3 regions of the Kitasatospora sp. NPDC058492 genome follow, and region 3 is predicted to be linked to each of the others. Evidence: riboswitches for the same ligand, from Rfam matches in the RefSeq annotation. Region 3 holds a riboswitch; each other region holds the start of a gene.
The links. Region 3 has a riboswitch for cobalamin ahead of ACFWPI_RS14845 (HoxN/HupN/NixA family nickel/cobalt transporter). Riboswitches for the same ligand answer to the same signal wherever they lie in the genome.
Positions count from the first base shown of each region.

Region 1 (5,929 bases), on a different contig from region 3:
CGCCGGCACGAACGCCCGGCCCGCCAACGCGGCGACCTCGCGCAGGAGTTCACGACGGAAGCCGTCGTTCTCCAGCGCGCCGTGCCAGGTCGTGCCCCACACCGGGCCGACCCGGCAGCCGTCCAGGCCGTGCCCGTCGTCATCGGAGAAGAACGGCTCGCCCCCCTCCACGGCCACCACCCCGTGGTGGATCTCGTAGCCCTCGACCCGCTGCCCGTACGCCGTGCCGACCGGGCGCGCCAGCACCTTCTCGGCGCCGAACCGCACGTGCGTCGGCAGCAGGCCCAGGCCCTCGACCGAGCCGGCCCCGGACTCCACCTCGTCCTCGATCCCGCGCGCCAGCATCTGGTAGCCGCCGCACACCCCGAGGACCGGCAGCCCGGCCGCCGCCCGCGCCTTCAGCGCCGGCTCCAGGCCGCGTTCGCGCAGCCAGGCCAGGTCGGCCACGGTGGCCCGGGTGCCGGGCAGCACCACCAGGTCGGCGTCGGCCAGTTCCTCCGGCCGGGTCACCCAGCGCACCAGCACGCCGGGCTCCTGCGCCAGGGCGTCCAGGTCGGTGAAGTTCGACAGCCGGGGGAAGCGCACCACGGCCACCCGCAGCACGTCCGCCCCGAGCGGGCCGCGGCCGTCGACCCGGTCCACCACCGTGGACAGGTCCAGCGAGTCCTCGGCGTCCAGCCACAGGCCCGGCAGCATCGGCAGGGTGCCCAGCACCGGACGGCCGGTCAGCCCGTGCAGCATCTCCAGGCCGGGCGCCAGCAGCCGCGCGTCGCCGCGGAACTTGTTGACGAACCAGCCCGCCACGTGCCGCTGGTCCTGCGCCGACAGCAGCGCCAGCGTCCCGTACATCGCCGCGAAGACGCCGCCGCGGTCGATGTCCCCGACCACCACCACCGGCAGCCCGGCGGCCGTCGCCAGGCCCATGTTGGCGATGTCCCGGTCCCGCAGGTTGATCTCGGCGGGCGAGCCGGCGCCCTCGCAGACCACCACCTCGTAGCGGCGGCGCAGATCCGCCAGGCACTCCAGCGACCGTTCCAGCAGGACGGGCTTGCGCTCGCGGTAGTCCAGCGCGCCCACCTCGGCGACCGGCCGGCCCAGCAGCACCACCTGGCTGCGGCCGTCCGCGCCCGGCTTCAGCAGCACCGGGTTCATCGCCGCCTCCGGCTCCACCCAGGCCGCCTGCGCCTGCATCGCCTGCGCCCGGCCGATCTCGGCGCCGTCGGTGGTGACGAAGGAGTTCAGCGACATGTTCTGCGCCTTGAACGGCGCGACCCGCACCCCCTGCCGGGCCAGCCAGCGGCAGATGCCCGCGGTCACCACGCTCTTGCCCGCGTCCGAGGTCGTCCCGGCGACCAGCAGTGCGTTGCTCATGCCCTTCCCCTCCACCGTGTCATCAGCAAGCGCAGCGCGACGTGCCCCGCGACCGTCGTACCCAGGGCCAGCGCGCCCACCCGCCGGGAGAGCACGCAGGCCCGCTCGATGTCGTCCACCGTCACCGGGCGCAACTCCGCGCCCAGCACCGGCCGGTGCTCCACCCGCTCCCCGTACTGGAGGGTCCCGCCCAGCCGGACGCCCACCGCGCCCGCGAAGGCCGCCTCCGCCTGGCCCGCGTTCGGGCTCGGGTGCGCCGAGCCGTCCCGCCGCCAGACCCGCCAGGCCGTTTTCGGCTGCGGCGCGGCGGCCACCGTGAGCAGCGCCGTCAGCCGGGCGCCCGGCCAGCCCGCCACGTCGTCGAGCCGGGCCGAGGCCCAGCCGAACCGGGCGTACCGCGGCGAGCGGTGGCCGACCATCGCGTCCAGCGTGTTCACCGCGCGGAACGCCAGCAGCCCCGGCGTGCCCGCCAGCGTGCCCCAGACCAGCGCGTTCACCACGGCGTCCGCCGTGTTCTCGGCCACCGACTCGACCACCGCGCGGGCGATCTGCGGCCCGTCCAGCGCGCTCGGATCCCGCCCGCACAGGTGCGGCAGCCGTTCCCGCGCGGCCGTCAGGTCGCCCGTGGCCAGCGACCGGCCGATGGTGCGCGCCTCCCGGGTCAGCGAGGTGCCGCCCAGCACCGTCCAGGTCGCGGCGGCCGCCAGCGCGGCCCGGCCCAGCGGACGCCGGCCCACCGTACGGTCCAGGGCCACCGCGCCGGCCGCGACCGCGCCCACGCACATCGCCGTGTACCCGGCGCCGGCCACCCGGTCGTCCTGCCACACCCGCCGCTCCAGCCGGGTCGCCGCGCCGCCGAAGACGGCCACCGGGTGGCCGCGCCGGGGGTCGGCGAAGCGGGCGTCCGCGGCGAAGCCCGCGGCGGCGCCGAGCGCGAACGCGGCGGCGCGGGTCAGCGGGCGCACGGCGGGTTCGGCGGAAGGCCGCGTGGGGTCCGGCGGGTCGGGGCAGCCTGCATCGCGTGCGTGTCCTCACTCAGGGTCCGCGCCCTGGATCGACGTACCGGGGGCGAGAGTCTCCTGGCTTCCGGGTCGGACGCACCCCCGGGCCTTCCAGCGGCTTCTGACGGTCCGCCGTGGCAATGTTCCGAGCGTGCTCCCCGGTGACAGTGGCGGGACCGCGCCGGACTCGCACCGGCTTCCTCTGCATGCCTCCGTTTGGCCCCAGGATCCCATCACGCGGCCGAACCGGGAGTCAACCGAGGTCACGGAGGGGTTGGTCACACCTCGGAGCCCTGTCGCCGGTGCCGTTCTCGCCCGCCCGAGGCCCGCCTGACGCCCGCCCCGCCCGACGCCCCGCCGTGACCCGGACGGCCCAGCCCGGTGGCCGCCCGCGCGGCCCCCCGGTGAACTGGTGCCCGAACACCGTCCGAGCACCGCCCGGACACCGCCCGGACACCGTCCGGTCCAAGAGCAGCCAAGACCAGCAGAGCGGGGAGCGATATGCGTTGGGGAACCGCGGCCGTCGTGGCGGCCGCCGTCGTCGGCGCCGGGGCCGCCGTCCTGGTGATCGGCCGTCGGGCCTCCGAACGGCTGGTCCACCCGGCGAGCGCCGTCCGGGAGTCGGGCCCCATCCTGGTGCGGAGCCTCGCCGCGGGCCGGATCACCTTCAACCGCCGCCCCGAGAGCCTGCGCCCCGGCCGCTGGGCCGTGGAATGGGACGACCACGGCCACGCCGTCGTCGAGGACGTCCTGCACAGCGACGAGAACGGTGTCACCCGCCGCCTCGTCCGCGCCGACCGGGGCACCCTCACCCCCGGCACCGAGGTCCGCTTCACCCCCCGCGTCCACCTCGGCGACCCCACGGAGGCGCTCGGCCTCCCCTTCACCGACACCGCCGCCGACGGCGAACTCGGCGCCCTCCCCGCCTGGCGCCTCGACGGCAAACGCGGCACCTGGGTGATCCTCGTCCACGGTCCCGGCGCCGACCGGCAGCAGACCCTCCCGGTCCTCCCCGTGCTCGACCGCCTCGCCCTGCCCGCCCTCGCCGTCACCTACCGGGGCGACCAGGGTGCCCCCGCCTCGCCGGACGGGCTCGGCCACTTCGGCGAGACCGAGTGGCGCGACGTCGAGTCGGCGGTCCGGCTCGCCCTCGACAGCGGCGCCGGCCGGGTCATCCTGTACGGCTGGTCCCTCGGCGCCACCATGGCCCTCCAGACGGCCTCCCGCTCCGCCTGGGCCCATGCCATCAGCGGCCTCGTCCTGGACTCGCCGGTCCTCGACCTGCCCGCCACCGCCCGCCGCGGCGCCGCCCGGGCCGGCTACACCGGCGCCGCCGCCGAGCTCGGCGCCCTCGCCGCCGAGGGCCGCACCGGCGTCGACCTCGCCGACTTCAGCCGCATCGCCGAGGGCGCCGACCTGCGTGTCCCCACCCTCCTCCTGCACAGCCCCGACGATCAGGTCGCCCCGTTCCGCGCCGCCGAGCGCCTCGCCGCCGCCCGCCCCGGCGTGGTCAGCCTCCGGCCTTTCCCGGGCGCCGACCACACCACCCTCTGGAACTCCGCCCCCACCCACTACACCGAACTCCTCCGCCGCTGGCTCACCCCCCTTCTCTGAACCCGGCCCCCCCGCACGAGAAGTCACACCGACAGGGCCTCTGTACGAAACCCGGACCTCACCCGTCAGCCACGGAGTGTGACCGGTCGGGCGGGTAGCGCGACCGCCGCCGCAAGGGTTGAGCCGGGATGGCATGCCCCCGCCACCTGTTTCCGGCCAGGCGGTTTGCCTCTGTTGCCCGATTGTTGCCCGATCTTGGGGAGGCGCCGTCGACGGCCGCCCGTCCGTACAGCCAACCGGATGTGACAGAAGGCCGGTACAAGGGGAAGACTGCTCGACGTGACGTCTCGGAATCCGCGCGACCGTGATGCCCCGCTCCCTCCGACGATCGGTACTGGTGCGACGGTGACCCGTCTCCCCGGTACGGCCCACCGGCCCGCCGCCGGCAAGCCGGGCGGGGCCGGGGTACCCCGCCGACGAGGGCCCGCTGCGGCGCCCGGTCGGGGGAGGGTTCCCGTACCGGAGGGCTTCCCCGCGCCGGCCGAGCTGGCGCCGCTGGCCCGCCGGATGCTGGTGGACGCCGTCCGGATCGCCCGCTGGGCGGGGGACCTGGAAGAGGTCGACAAGCGGGGCGAGCTGCTGCCCGACGACGCCCGTGCGGCGGGTCGGGCGCTGGCCATGACGGTCGGCGCCGCCGCCAAGGCGTGGGGGCAGGCACTGCTGGTCGGCCTGGTGGAGGCCAGGGACGGCGGTGCGGTCCCGGGCTGGCGCCTGCACGCCTGGGAGCACGACGACGAGGCGGTGGTCCGCGGCTGGTCGGCGCTGTTCGACGCCTGGACGCTGCTGGCCCCGGTGCCGCCGGCCGCCCTGCGGGGCGTGTTCGCGGTGCTGGCCGGCCAGGCGGTGGACCAGGCGCCTCAGTTGCTGTCGTTCCTGCACCTGGTGGCCGGTCCGGTGTCGGACGGCGAACTGCTGGAGCTGCTGCGCCGGGGTCTGGACGAGCGCCGGGTGGGTGGCACGGACGGTTCGGGCCTGTCGCCCGTGCCGCACGCCGCCTCGGCGGTGTCGGCGGTCCGCGGCACGTGCCGGGAGCCGCAGATCGACACCCCGCCGTCGCCGGCGGACGTGGCCGCGGTCCTGGACTGGATGCTGGACGGCCTGGCGGCCGTCGGGGCCGTGGTCCGCAGGGACGAGGCCGCCGAGCTGTCGCCGCTGGGCCACTGGGCGGTGCGGGCGAAGCTGGAGGAGATCTGCACGGTCGCGCAGACCGCGGCCGGGCACATCGAGCAGAGCGCCTTCGAGCTGCTGAACGCCTGCGCGGACTACTCGCCGGGCCCGGCGCGGGCCGAGTTCCGCGCCTGGGTGGCGGCCCGTCCGGCCGATCGGGCGGTGGCGGAGCTGCTGGACGCGGCGCAGGGGGACGACGCGCTGGTGCGCGGGCTGGCCTTCGAGGCGCTGCGGGTGGCCGGCGGCCCGGCGGAGCAGGCGGTGCGGGGGTCGGTGGACGAGCCGGTGCTGCGCCCGTACGCGCTGCTGTGGCTGGCGGAGCGCTCGGACGAGGGGGTTTCGCCGGCGGACGTGCTGGGGGCGGAGGACGCGGCCTGGCTGTGGGTGGACACGGCGGCGGCGGTGCTGGACCACGGCGAGACGGAGCTGCTGGTGGGCCACGTCGAGGGCGCCGCGGCGGGCGATCCGGTGCGGCTGTTCGCCCGGGCCCGGCAGTCGGGGCACCCGCGGGCGGCCTCGGTGCTGTCGGCGGTCTCGGGCGTGCACCCGGATCCGGGTGTGGCGCGGGCGGCCCGCCGCTCGGCGTTCAGCGTGCACACCGGCGGCGCCTAGCAGCGCCCGCCGACGCGTAGCAGCGCCCGCCGAAGAGCGAGCACAACGAAGAGGGGCCCGGATCGACTGGATCCGGGCCCCTCTCGCGTACGGGAACGACTAGCCGAGGCGGGACTCCGCCCGCCTGGCGCGGACGTCGCCGACCTTCTGTCCGACCTTGCGCC
Region 1 covers NZ_JBHXMU010000033.1:19,825-25,753, forward strand. Annotated here, with positions in the region: gene ACFWPI_RS21965 (cobyric acid synthase) at 1-1,371, opposite strand, end outside; gene ACFWPI_RS21970 (cobalamin biosynthesis protein) at 1,368-2,336, opposite strand; cobalamin riboswitch at 2,444-2,576, opposite strand; gene ACFWPI_RS21975 (alpha/beta hydrolase family protein) at 2,874-3,986, shown strand; gene ACFWPI_RS21980 (hypothetical protein) at 4,332-5,765, shown strand; gene ACFWPI_RS21985 (CDP-alcohol phosphatidyltransferase family protein) at 5,865-5,929, opposite strand, start outside.
Region 1: linked by a shared signal. The riboswitch ahead of ACFWPI_RS21970 (cobalamin biosynthesis protein) and the one ahead of ACFWPI_RS14845 (HoxN/HupN/NixA family nickel/cobalt transporter) in region 3 are both predicted to bind cobalamin.

Region 2 (5,929 bases), on a different contig from region 3:
GGTCGCGGACGATCTTCTCGATGCCGTACTCGGCCAGGTAGCCGTAGCCGCCGTGCAGTTGGAGCGCCTGGTTGGCGACCTCGAAGCCGGTGTCGGTGGCGTGCCGCTTGGCCATCGCGCACAGCTCCGGCGCTCTGGGGTCCCCCCGGTCCAGGGCCGAGGCGGCCCGCCAGAGCAGCGACCTGGCCGCCTCCAGCTCCGTGGCCATGTCGGCGAGCCGGAACTGCAGCGCCTGGGCGTGCAGGAGCCGGGCGCCGAACGCCTCGCGGTCCGCCAGATAGCGGGTGGCCCGCTCCAGGGCGTCCTGCGCTCCGCCGAGGGAGCAGGCGGCGATGCCGAGCCGGCCGCCGTTCAGCCCGTTCATGGCGATCCGGAAGCCCTCGCCCTCGGCTCCCAGGAGGCGGTCGGCCGGGAGCCGGACGCCGTCCAGCCGCACCTGGCGGGTGGGCTGGGCGTTCCAGCCCATCTTCTTCTCGTCGGGCCCGAACGAGACGCCGGCGTCGTCGCGTTCGACGACGAACGCGGACACCCCGCCGGCCCCCGGTCCGCCGGTGCGGGCCATCACCAGGTAGACCTGGGAGGCCCCTGCGCCCGAGATGAACTGCTTGACGCCGTCGAGGACCCAGTGCGCCCCGTCCCGGCGGGCTCGGGTGGTCAGTGCCGCCGCGTCCGAGCCCGCGCCGGGCTCGGTGAGGCAGTAGCTGGCGGGGGTCGCCATGGCGCTGAGGCCCGGCAGCCAGCGGGCGCGCTGGGCGTCGTCGCCGTAGCGGTCGATCATCCAGGCGACCATGTTGTGGATGGACAGGTAGGCGGCGATGGACGGGCAGCCGGTGGCCAGCGCCTCGAACACCAGCACGCCGTCGGCGCGGGTGAGCCCGGAGCCGCCGGACTCCTCGCGGACGTAGACACCGGCCAGGCCGACGTCCGCCGCCTTGCGCAGCACGTCCACCGGGAAGTGCTTGGCCTGGTCCCACGCGACCGCGTTCGGCGCCAGGTGTTCGCGGGCGAAGGCCCGGGTGGTCGCCGCGATGGCGAGCTGGTCCTCTGTGAGGTCGTGCACGGCGCCCTCAGCCCATCGTCGGGATGGTGAAGCTCGCGCCCTCCTTGACCCCGGAGGGCCAGCGCGAGGTGACGGTGCGGGTGCGGGTGTAGAAGCGGATCGAGTCCGGCCCGTGCTGGTTGAGGTCGCCGAACCCGGAGCGCTTCCAGCCGCCGAAGGTGTGGTACGCGACCGGCACGGGGATCGGCACGTTGACGCCGACCATGCCGGTGTTCACCCGGCGGGCGAAGTCCCGCGCCGTGTCGCCGTCCCGGGTGTAGACGGCCACGCCGTTGCCGAACTCGTGCTCGCCGGGCAGGCGCAGCGCCTCCTCGTAGTCGGCGGCGCGGAGCACGGTCAGGACGGGGCCGAAGATCTCCTCCCGGTAGATCCGCATGTCGGGCGTGACGCGGTCGAACAGCGAGGCGCCGAGGAAGTAGCCGTCCTCGTGCCCCTCCAGCCGGAAGTCCCGCCCGTCGACGACGAGTTCGGCGCCCTCCTCGACCCCGAGGTCCAGGTAGCCGCGGACCCGCTCCAGCGCGTCGGCGCCGACCAGCGGGCCGAAGTCCGCCGCCGGGTCGTCCGAGCGCCCGACCTTCAACGCGGCGATCCGCTCGACCAGTTTGGCCACCAGGGCGTCGGCGGTCTCCTCCCCCACCGGGACGGCCACCGAGATCGCCATGCAGCGCTCGCCGGCCGAGCCGTAGCCGGCGCCGATCAGCGCGTCCGCGGCCTGGTCGAGGTCGGCGTCCGGCATCACGACCAGGTGGTTCTTGGCGCCGCCGAAGCACTGCGCCCGCTTCCCGTGCGCGGCGGCGGTGGCGTACACGTACTGGGCGATCGGTGTGGAGCCGACGAACCCGACCGCCTGCACCCGCGGGTCCTCCAGCAGGGTGTCGACGGCCTCCTTGCCGCCGTTGACCACGTTCAGCACGCCCGGCGGCAGCCCGGCCTCCAGGAACAGCTCGGCGAGGCGCAGCGGCACCGAGGGGTCGCGCTCCGAGGGCTTGAGGACGAGGGCGTTGCCGCAGGCGATGGCGGGTGCGGCCTTCCAGAGCGGGATCATCGCGGGGAAGTTGAACGGCGTGATGCCCGCGACCACGCCGAGCGGCTGGCGCATCGAGTACACGTCGATGCCGGTGCCCGCGTTGTCGCTGAACTCGCCCTTCAGCAGGTGCGGGATGCCGGCGGCGAACTCCACGACCTCCAGGCCGCGTTGGATGTCCCCGTGGGCGTCGGCCACGGTCTTGCCGTGCTCGGCGGACAGCAGCCGGGCCAGTTCCTCCTTCTCCTGCTCGACGAGTTGGAGGAAGCGCAGCAGGACGCGGGCGCGCCGCTGCGGATTCCACGCGGCCCATGCGGGCTGGGCCTGCGCGGCGTCGGCGATCACCGCCTCGACCTCGGCCCGGCTCGCCAGCGGCACCCGGGCCTGCACCCGGCCGGTGTTGGGGTCGTACACGTCGCCGAAGCGACCGGAGGTGCCGGCGGTGGGCTTGCCGGCGACGAAGTGGGTCAGTTCTCGGACCGTCGGGTTCCTTCTCTCGACAGGGGTGGGGAGAGGAGGAGGATCGGAGGCCGCCGCCGGTCGGCGGGCGCACGGTGGTGCGCCCCGCGACACGGGCGTGCGGCGGCAGAACGGAACGTCAGAGTGTCGGGGCCCCGGCGGCCGTGGGCACGGGACGACCAGGAGCGGCAGTGGAGCGGGAGCAGCCCGGAGTCATGCGTGTCGTCTCCATCCTCGTGGAAAACACGGAACACCCGCGGCCGGTATCCTGACTCCCGGATCACCGCACGCCCCCAGGCCTTCCCGGCTGGCTGCCAGTGGCCTTCGTCTGCGAGGACGAACTCCCCGGTCACAGTGGCGGGACCGTGCCGGACTCACACCGGCTTCCCTGACACCGCGGACCTGCCGTCGACCATATAGTTGGACGTCCTAGTAAGTCCAGAGGCCCGCACGCGCGTTGTGCCATCGACTTTCCACCGCGCCGAGCGGCACGTGACCGGACGGTGTCCGCAAATCAGGCGCCCGGCAGCGCGGGGCCGCGAGCCCGTAAAATTAGCTGAGGCACACCTAAGCAACACAGGCCGGGCCCATCTTCGCCATACCGGCGCGGGCAGGCCTCGGCCGCCGACCGCTGTCGGCGCCGGAGGTGCGCCTGCCGGGAGTGTGCCTTCCGGGAGTGTCGGGACAGGGAGAACGATGTGAGGGTCGGTCGGGACGCCAGGCGTCCGCACGGGGAACTGGTCGCGGACGTGCTGGCGGTGTTGTGGGCGGCCGGCGAGCCGCTGACCGCCCAGCAGGTCAAGGAGGCGCTGGACCACGGGCTGGCCCGCACCACCGTGACGACGATCCTCACGCGTCTGCACGAGAAGGGGACCCTGGTCCGCAGCCGCCCCGCGCGGTCCTTCGCCTACGCCCCGGTGGAGGACGCCGCCGGACTGGCGGCCGGGCGCATGCGCCGGGAGTTGGAGAAGGAACCCCAGCGGGACCTCGTGCTGAAGCGGTTCGTCTCCTCCCTGTCCGAGGACGACGAGGACGTGCTGCGCCGCCTGCTCCTCGATGCCCAGACCGAGGCCGAGGCCGAGGCCGGGGCCCAGACCGGGGCCAGGGCCGCGACCGCGGCGGACTCCGGCAGGCCCGGGCCCGAGGACGACGCATGGGCCTGATCCTGACGGTCGTCGCCCTGGCCCTGCTGCTCCCCTGGGCCGCGGCGCCCGCCGCACGCCGCTTGGCCCTGCTGCTCCCTCCGCGCGAGGCCTCGCTCGTACTCACGGGCGCGGCCGTCCTGCTGGCGGGCGGCACCGTCGCGGCACTCGCCGGGCTGTTCCACGTCCCGTTCCTGGCAGGCCTGGAGCACCTGCCGCTGTCCGGCGTCGTCGCCCGGTGGCCGGCCGTGGTGCCGGTGTCCTGCGCTGCCGGGGCCGCGCTGGCCGTCCAGGCCGTACGGCTGACGCTGCGGTGGCGCGGGCACCGCGTGCTCCTCGCCCGCGCCTGGGGCCTGACCGCTGATGCGACGAGCGACGGCGACCTGCTCGTGGTCGCGGGCAAGGACGCCGAGGCCTTCGCCCTGCCCGGCCACCGGGGGCGCCCCGGCCGCGTCGTCGTCTCGGCCGGCATGCTGAGCGCGCTGGGCCCGGCGGAGCGCGCGGTGCTCCTCGCCCACGAGCGCGCCCACCTGCGCGGGCGCCACCACCTGCTGTCCGCCGCCGTCGACCTCGCCGCCGCCGTACACCCGGCGCTGGCCCGGCTGCGGGCCGACCTCGACTACCACCTGGAACGCTGGGCCGACGAGCAGGCCGCCGCCGCGGTCGCCGACCGGCGCACCGCCGCGACCGCCATCGCCCGGGCGGCCCTGGCCGGATCGCCGTCCGCCCGCCGAACCGCCGGGCCCCTGCTGTCCGTGAACACCGGCCCCGTGCCCCAGCGCGTCCAGGCCCTCCTGGGCCCCGCACCCGCCCGCCCGACCGGCCGCAGGGCGCACGCCGCCGTCGCCCTGGTCGCCGCCGTCACGGTCGCGGCCCTGCTCGGCGTGGCCTTGGCCTACGGGCTGCACGAGTACGTCGAGTACGCGGCCCGGACCCTGAGGGCTCACGGCCCGGTCTGACGACATCGATGTAGACCAACCGTGCGGGTCCGGGTATGGTGAGGCTCGGCTTACCCGTGCGGGTCTTGGCGCAGCCGCCCGCCCGCCGGCGATCAGAGGCCGCGTTCACTCCGGCCTCCGGGCTCGGCATCCCCGCGCGGGTGCCGCCACCATGGCCCCGGTCCGAGAACACGGCGGCCACCGGACGATGGGACCTGGCGTGTACGACGGGAGGACGGGCTCGACGAGCCCCTTCGAACAGACCGTCTACCTCCTGTCGACGGCCGGCAGGGCGGTCGACCGGCTGCTGGCCGACCGGCTCGACGCGAGGGGAATGGGCCCGGCCCATCAGGCGCTGCTGTCCGCACTCGCCCAGCTGGGGCCGCACGGGCGCCGCGACCTCACCGAGCACGCCGCCGCAACCGCAACCGCAACCGCCGCAACCGGGGCCGACTCCGCCCAGGCACTGGACGACCTCCTGTCGGCAGGCCTGGTGCACTCCATGGTCGTCCAGATCGGCGGGCGGCAGGAGGTGCTGACGATCACCCCGGCCGGGCAGGCAGCGCTGGACGTGCTGCACGACGACGCATCCGCCGTCCAAGGCGACCTGCTCGGCTCGTTGACGAAGGGCCAGCGCGCCGAACTCAACTCCCTGCTGCGGCGGGTGTGCACGGCGGCCGCCCGCGGCGCGGGACGCCGCACGCCCTCGCCCTCGCCCTCGGGCCCCGGCTGGGTGCTCACCGGCGGACAGCGCCGACGGTGGATCTCCGAGTAGGAGTCAGCGGACGCCGGCGGGCTGCTGCGCGGTGAGCGGTGCGGGGCGGGGGCCCGCGAGAGGCAGGACGTGGTCGGCGTGGCCGGTGACGAGGGGGAGGTCATGGCTCACGAGGACCACCGCCAGGCCCCGGCTGGTGCGCAGGTCGTCGAGGAGGTCCATGAGTGCGGCAGCGGTGTCGGTGTCGAGGGCGGAGGTGACCTCGTCGCAGAGCAGGACGTCGGGTTCGGCGGCCAGGGCGCGGGCGAGGGAGACGCGCTGGCGTTGGCCGCCGGAGAGTTCGTGGGGGTGGCGGGTCGCGTAGTGCGGGGGCAGGCCGACGGCGGTGAGCAGTTCGGCGACGCGCTCCTCGCACCGGGCGGCGGGAAGACCGAAGTGCAGCTTCAGCGGCCGGGTGAGGGTGGCACCGACGGTGTGGGCCGGGTTGAGGGCGCCGAGGGGGTTCTGGGGGACGAGCTGGATGCGGCGGCGCTGGTCGCGGCTGCGGCGCCGGTAGGACGGGGCCAGGTGTTCGCCGTGGAGGATGACGCT
Region 2 covers NZ_JBHXMU010000006.1:39,465-45,393, forward strand. Annotated here, with positions in the region: gene ACFWPI_RS05980 (acyl-CoA dehydrogenase family protein) at 1-1,060, opposite strand, end outside; gene ACFWPI_RS05985 (CoA-acylating methylmalonate-semialdehyde dehydrogenase) at 1,068-2,555, opposite strand; cobalamin riboswitch at 2,784-2,975, opposite strand; gene ACFWPI_RS05990 (BlaI/MecI/CopY family transcriptional regulator) at 3,242-3,706, shown strand; gene ACFWPI_RS05995 (M48 family metalloprotease) at 3,697-4,644, shown strand; gene ACFWPI_RS06000 (MarR family winged helix-turn-helix transcriptional regulator) at 4,844-5,398, shown strand; gene ACFWPI_RS06005 (ABC transporter ATP-binding protein) at 5,402-5,929, opposite strand, start outside.
Region 2: linked by a shared signal. The riboswitch ahead of ACFWPI_RS05985 (CoA-acylating methylmalonate-semialdehyde dehydrogenase) and the one ahead of ACFWPI_RS14845 (HoxN/HupN/NixA family nickel/cobalt transporter) in region 3 are both predicted to bind cobalamin.

Region 3 (5,929 bases):
CGTCCCGCCGCTCCGCCGGGGCCGCAGCCGTCGGGGGCCGCCGCGCCGCCGCCGGTGCCGCCCGTTCCGGCTCCCGTTCCCGCCGCTGCGCCGCCGGCTCCGGCCGCTCCGGTGCCGCTCGTTCCGGTGCCGCCTGCTCCCGTGCCGCCCGCTCCGGCTCCTGTCTCCGCGCCCGCTCCGGCCGCACCCGCGCCCGCGCCCAGTGCGCCGGTCCCCGTCGGGGCCACCGGGCACTTCGTGCTGCCCTCCGGCGCGCCCGTGCAACTCCCCGCCCACCCGCCGCAGCGGCACGCGCCCGCCAGTCCGATCGCCGTCCTGCTGATCGGCCCGGCCGGGGCGGGCAAGACCACCGTCGCCCGGTACTGGGCCGAGCGCCGGCCCAGCCCGACTGCGCACATCAGCCTGGACGACGTCCGCGAGTGGGTGCAGTCCGGCTTCGCCAACCCGCAGTCCGGCTGGAACAACGCCTCCGAGGCGCAGTACCGGCTGGCCCGCCGCACCTGCGGCTTCGCCTGCCGCAACTACCTCGCCAACGGCATCTCCTGCATCATCGACGACGCCGTCTTCCCGGACCGCCCGGCCATCGGCCTCGGCGGCTGGAAGCGGCACATCGGCCCCGGCATGATCCCGGTCGTGCTGCTGCCCAGCCTGGACTCCGTGCTGCACCGCAACGCCAGGCGCGGCGGCACCCGGCGGCTCGGTGACGAGGAGGTGGCGCGGATCCACGGCCGGATGGCCGGCTGGTACAACTCCGGGCTGCCGATCATCGACAACTCGTACCTGGACGTGGCCGGCACCGCCGCCGAGCTGGACCGCGTCATCCTGGCCCGGCTGATGGGCATGCCGGTCCGCTGACCTGCGACGATCCGGTGCTGTCGGCGCCGACTGCGATGATGTGCAGGTCCTGTCGAACCACCCCGGGGGAGCTGACGCCCGTGCCGGAAGGCCACATCATCCACCGCCTCGCCGCCGAGAACCGGAAGGCCTTCGGCGGCCGCCCGGTCGAGGTGTCCAGCCCGCAGGGCCGGTTCGCCGACGAGGCCAAGGCCATCGACGGGCAGCTGCTCACCGCGGCCGAAGCCGTCGGCAAGCACCTGTTCCTCGGCTTCGAGGAGGGCGCCTGGGTGCACGTCCACCTCGGCCTCTACGGCGGCTTCGCCTTCGGCACCGGGCCCGCGCCCGAGCCGGTCGGCCTGGTCCGGCTGCGGCTGGCCAACGACGACGGCTACGCCGATCTGCGCGGCCCCAACACCTGCGCGCTGGTCACCGGCGCGGAGAAGGCCGCCGTCGCCGCCCGGCTGGGCCCCGACCCGCTGCGCGCCGACGCCGACCCGCAGGCCGCCTGGCGCCGGATATCGGCCAGCCGGACGACCGTCGCCGCGCTGCTGATGGACCAGAAGGTGCTGGCCGGGGTGGGCAACGTCTACCGGGCCGAGGTGCTGTTCCGCCACGGGATCAACCCGCACCGCGCCGGCCGCGACCTCACCCGGGGCGAGTGGGACGCGATCTGGGCCGACCTGGTCGCCCTGATGCGCGAGGGCGTCGGCGCGGGCCGGATCGACACCGTCCGGCCCGAGCACACCCCCGAGGCGATGGGCCGCCCGCCGCGTGTCGACGACCACGGCGGCGAGGTGTACGTCTACCGGCGGGCCGCGATGCCCTGCCTGGTCTGCGGCACCGACGTCCGGACGGAGCAGCACGCCGCGCGCAACCTCTTCTGGTGCCCCGCCTGCCAGGCGGCCTGACCGGGTCCGCGGTTGCTCCGGCCGGGCCCCGGCGTGTCCTCCGGGGGGCCGGTCAGCCGACGGCCACGGTGGGCTCGTGGTGTTCGGCGGCGGCGCACGCGTCGAGGAGGGGGCGCATGGCCTCGTCCACGAGCCGGTAGCGCACGACCCGCCCGTCCTTGTCCCCGGTGACCACGCCCGCGGTGCGGAGCAGCCGCAGGGCCTGGGACACGGCGGGGTCGCGCATGCCGGTGGCGACGGCGAGGTCGGAGACGGCGAGCGGGCCGGCCCGGTGGAGGGCGAGCAGGAGGGCGAGCCGCCCGGGGTCGGCGAGCAGGGAGAACCGCTCGGCCCAGGTGCGGACGTGCGCGGGGTCGCCGATCGCGGCGATGGCCTCGCAGACCCGGTGTCCGTCGATGGTGCGGTGGCCCGCGCGGTCGGCCGGTACGAGATGCATGCGCACATTGTTGCAGGAGGGGGCCTGTGATCCTGGACACCTGCGCAGGTGCGCAGCCTTGCAAGGGTGGGTCCTGACCCCTACGGTGTTCCCCGCCGTGGTGCTCGGGAAGACCGGTGACGGATCCTCAGGGGTCCCAGTCCGGAGCGGCCCTCGCCACTGTGATCGGGCCATCGTGATCGTCGACGATGGAGAGACGTCCGTACCCACGACGCCACTGGGAGCCTCGCGCACCTGGGAAGGCGGGTACGGGACCCCCGTAAGCCAGGAGACCGGCCACGGCATCTCACGAAGTGTTTCCACGAGGTGCTGGAGCGTGACCCGAATGACCCTGCCCGAAACCGCCGCCGCCGAGGCGCCGGCGACACCGTCCGTGCTGCCCACGTTCCGCTGGAAGCGCGAGGACACCGTTCGCACGGCCGGGCTGATGGGGGTGATCCTGGCCATGCACGTGGTGGCGTTCGGGACGCTCATCTTCCTGGTCGCGCCCCACAACTACGCGGTCGGCACCCAGGTCTTCGGCGTGGGCCTGGGGATCACCGCGTACACCCTCGGCATGCGGCACGCCTTCGACGCCGACCACATCGCGGTGATCGACAACACCACCCGCAAGCTGATGGCGGACGGCAAGCGGCCGGTCTCGGTCGGCTTCTGGTTCGCCCTCGGGCACTCCTCGATGGTGGTGCTGATGGCCGCCCTGGTGGCGGGCGGCGCGCAGCTGGCCAGCACGCTGATGGACGACGACTCGACCACCCACAAGTGGCTCGGGATGGTCGGCACGACGGCCTCCGGCGCGTTCCTCTACCTGATCGGCGCGCTCAACCTGGCCGCGCTGCTCGGCATCCTCAAGGTGTTCCGGGCGATGCGGGCCGGGTCGTACGACGAGGCGCAGCTGGAGGAGCACCTCAACTCGCGGGGCTTCATGGCCCGGGTGCTGAACCGGGCGACCCGCTCGATCACCCGGCCCGGGCAGATGTTCCCGGTGGGCATGGTGCTGGGGCTGGGCTTCGACACCGCGACCGAGGTCACCCTGATGGTGATGGCCGGGTCGGGCGCGGCGGCCGGGTTGCCCTGGTACGCGATCGTCTGCCTGCCGCTGCTGTTCGCGGCCGGGATGAGCCTGTTCGACACCCTGGACGGGACGTTCATGAACTTCGCGTACCAGTGGGCCTTCGCCAACCCGGTCCGGAAGGTCTACTACAACCTGACGATCACCGGGCTGTCGATCGCGGTGGCCTTCGTCATCGGCACCATCGAGCTGGTCGGCGTGCTGCACGAGAAGCTCGATCTGACCGACCCGGTCACCGGCTGGATCGCGGGCATCTCGCTGGACAACGTCGGCTACGCGATCGCCGGGCTGTTCGTGGTGGTCTGGGCCGCGGCGATCGCCTACTGGAAGCTGGCCCGGGTGGAGAAGCGCTGGGTGGCCGCCGAGTAGTGACGGCTGCGAGCGGCGACGGCTGCGAGCAGCGACGGCGCCTCCCCCGGGATCCCGGGGGAGGCGCCGTTTCGTCGCTGCGGGGCGGTACGGGTCGCTGCCGGTCGGCGTTCCGTCGGTGCGGGGTTCAGTTCGGGCGGGCGGGGTTCAGCGCTCTTCGCGGAAGTCGACGTGCCGGCGCGCGAGCGGGTCGTACTTGCGCAGGACCATCCGGTCCGGGTCGTTGCGGCGGTTCTTGCGGGTCACGTACGTGTAGCCGGTGCCGGCGGTGGAGCGGAGCTTGATGACGGGGCGCAGTTCACTACGGGCCATGGGTGTCCTCCCGGGTTGGCGGGTTGGCGGGTTGGCGGGTTGGCGGGTTGGCGGGGTGTTCGGGGCCGGGGCGAAACCGTACACCGAAATGGAAGTCATTTTCATCTGGTGTAACGTGAGCTCCGTCCTGCCCATTCCCGGACGTCAGGGAGCACCCATGTCCGCCCACTGCCAACTCACCGGCCGCAAGCCCGGATTCGGCAACGCGATCTCGCACTCGCACCGCCGCACCCGCCGCCGCTTCGACCCCAACATCCAGCACAAGCGCTACTGGCTGCCCGGCGAGGGCCGGTACGTCCGGCTCACCCTCAGCGCCAAGGGCATCCGCACCATCGACACGATCGGCATCGAGGCCGCCGTCGCCCGCATCCGCGCCCGAGGGGGGAAGGTCTGATGGCCAAGCAGAGCAAGATCGCCAAGAACGAGCAGCGCCGCGCCGTCGTGGCCCGGTACGCCGAGCGCCGCGCCGAGCTCAAGCGGATCATCGCCGGCCCCGGCACCGCCCCCGCCGAACGCGCCGCCGCCCAGGCCGAACTCGCCCGCCAGCCCCGCGACGCCAGCGCCACCCGGATCCGCAACCGCGACGCCGTCGACGGCCGCCCCCGCGGCTACCTGCGCGCCTTCGGCCTCTCCCGGGTCAACCTCCGCGTCCACGCCCACGCCGGCCACCTGCCCGGCGTCCGCAAGGCCAGCTGGTGAGCGGCGTGGACGGGATCAAGCTGCCCGTGGTGGTCGTCGCCGGCCTGCACGCCGCCGAACGCCGCGCCGCCGTCCGGGAGTTGGCCGCGGCCGCGGTGGACGCGGTGGTCCTCCACCACGACCTGCGGGAGGCCTCGCAGGGCGTCGTCCACCGCGAACTGCGCGACGCGGGAGGCGGGTTCGACGCCGCCGACGTCCCGCTGGTGAACGACTGCCCCTGCTGCGCCCTGCGCGAGGACCTGCTGCCGCGACTGCTGCGGATCGCCGACGAAGGCCGGTACGGACTCGCGATCGTCGAACTGTGGGGCGGCAGCGACCCGCACCCGGCCGTCGAGGTGATCGCCGGGGGAGAGGCGGACGGCCGCCATCTGGAGGACGCCGTCGAACTCGCGGGCGTGGTCACGGCCGTCGACCCGGACCGGCTGATCGGCGAACTCTCCGTCTCCGACGACCTGGTGGACCACGGCGAGCACACCGCCCGCCAGGACCAGCGGACCCGCGCGGAGGCGCTCGCCCACCAGGTCGAGTACGCCACCACCCTCGCCGTCCCGCGCGCGACGGCGCACACGCCCGGGCTCGCGCTGCTCCGCCAGCTCCACCCCACCGCCCGGGTCGTCCGGCTCGGCACCGGCGCGCTCACCCGGGCCGCCCTCGGCGGCTTCGACGTCGCCGCCGCCCGCGACCGGGTCAACCCGGCGATCGCGCTGCTCCCGCAGGAGAGCGACGAGGCCGGCGTCACCACGCTGGTCTGGGAGCGCCGCCGGCCGCTGCACCCCGAGCGGCTGCACCGGGCGCTGGAACTGCTCGTCCCCGCCGCCCAGCGCAGCCGCGGCCGCTTCTGGCTGGCCAACCGGCCCGACCTGATGCTCGCCTGGGACGCCGCCGGGGCCAACCTCGCGGTCGAGGAGTGCGGGCCCTGGCTCACCTCCCTGCCCGACGCCGCCTGGGAGCTCTACCCGCCCGCCCGCCGGGCCGCCGCCGCCCTCGACTGGCACCCTCTGCACGGCGACCGGGTGCAGCAGCTCAGCTTCACCGCCGAGGGCCTGGACGTCGACGGTGTCACCGGGCTGCTCGACTCCTGTCTGCTCACCGACGCCGAACTCGCCGCCGGCGAACCCGGCTGGAAGGCCCTGCCGGACGCCTTCCGGGACCTGCTCGACCCCGTTCACTGAGGAGCCGTCACTGTGCGTAAGCGACCGAACCCGCCCAAGGACCGGCCGAACCCGCTGTTCGCGGCCGGCGTCGAGTACATCGACTACAAGGACACCGACCTGCTGCGGCGCTTCGTCTCCGACCGCG
Region 3 covers NZ_JBHXMU010000019.1:116-6,044, forward strand. Annotated here, with positions in the region: gene ACFWPI_RS14830 (AAA family ATPase) at 1-855, shown strand, start outside; gene ACFWPI_RS14835 (Fpg/Nei family DNA glycosylase) at 936-1,745, shown strand; gene ACFWPI_RS14840 (ArsR/SmtB family transcription factor) at 1,798-2,181, opposite strand; cobalamin riboswitch at 2,263-2,477, shown strand; gene ACFWPI_RS14845 (HoxN/HupN/NixA family nickel/cobalt transporter) at 2,507-3,619, shown strand; gene rpmG (50S ribosomal protein L33) at 3,767-3,931, opposite strand; gene rpmB (50S ribosomal protein L28) at 4,089-4,325, shown strand; gene rpsN (30S ribosomal protein S14) at 4,325-4,630, shown strand; gene ACFWPI_RS14865 (CobW family GTP-binding protein) at 4,636-5,802, shown strand; gene rpsR (30S ribosomal protein S18) at 5,815-5,929, shown strand, end outside.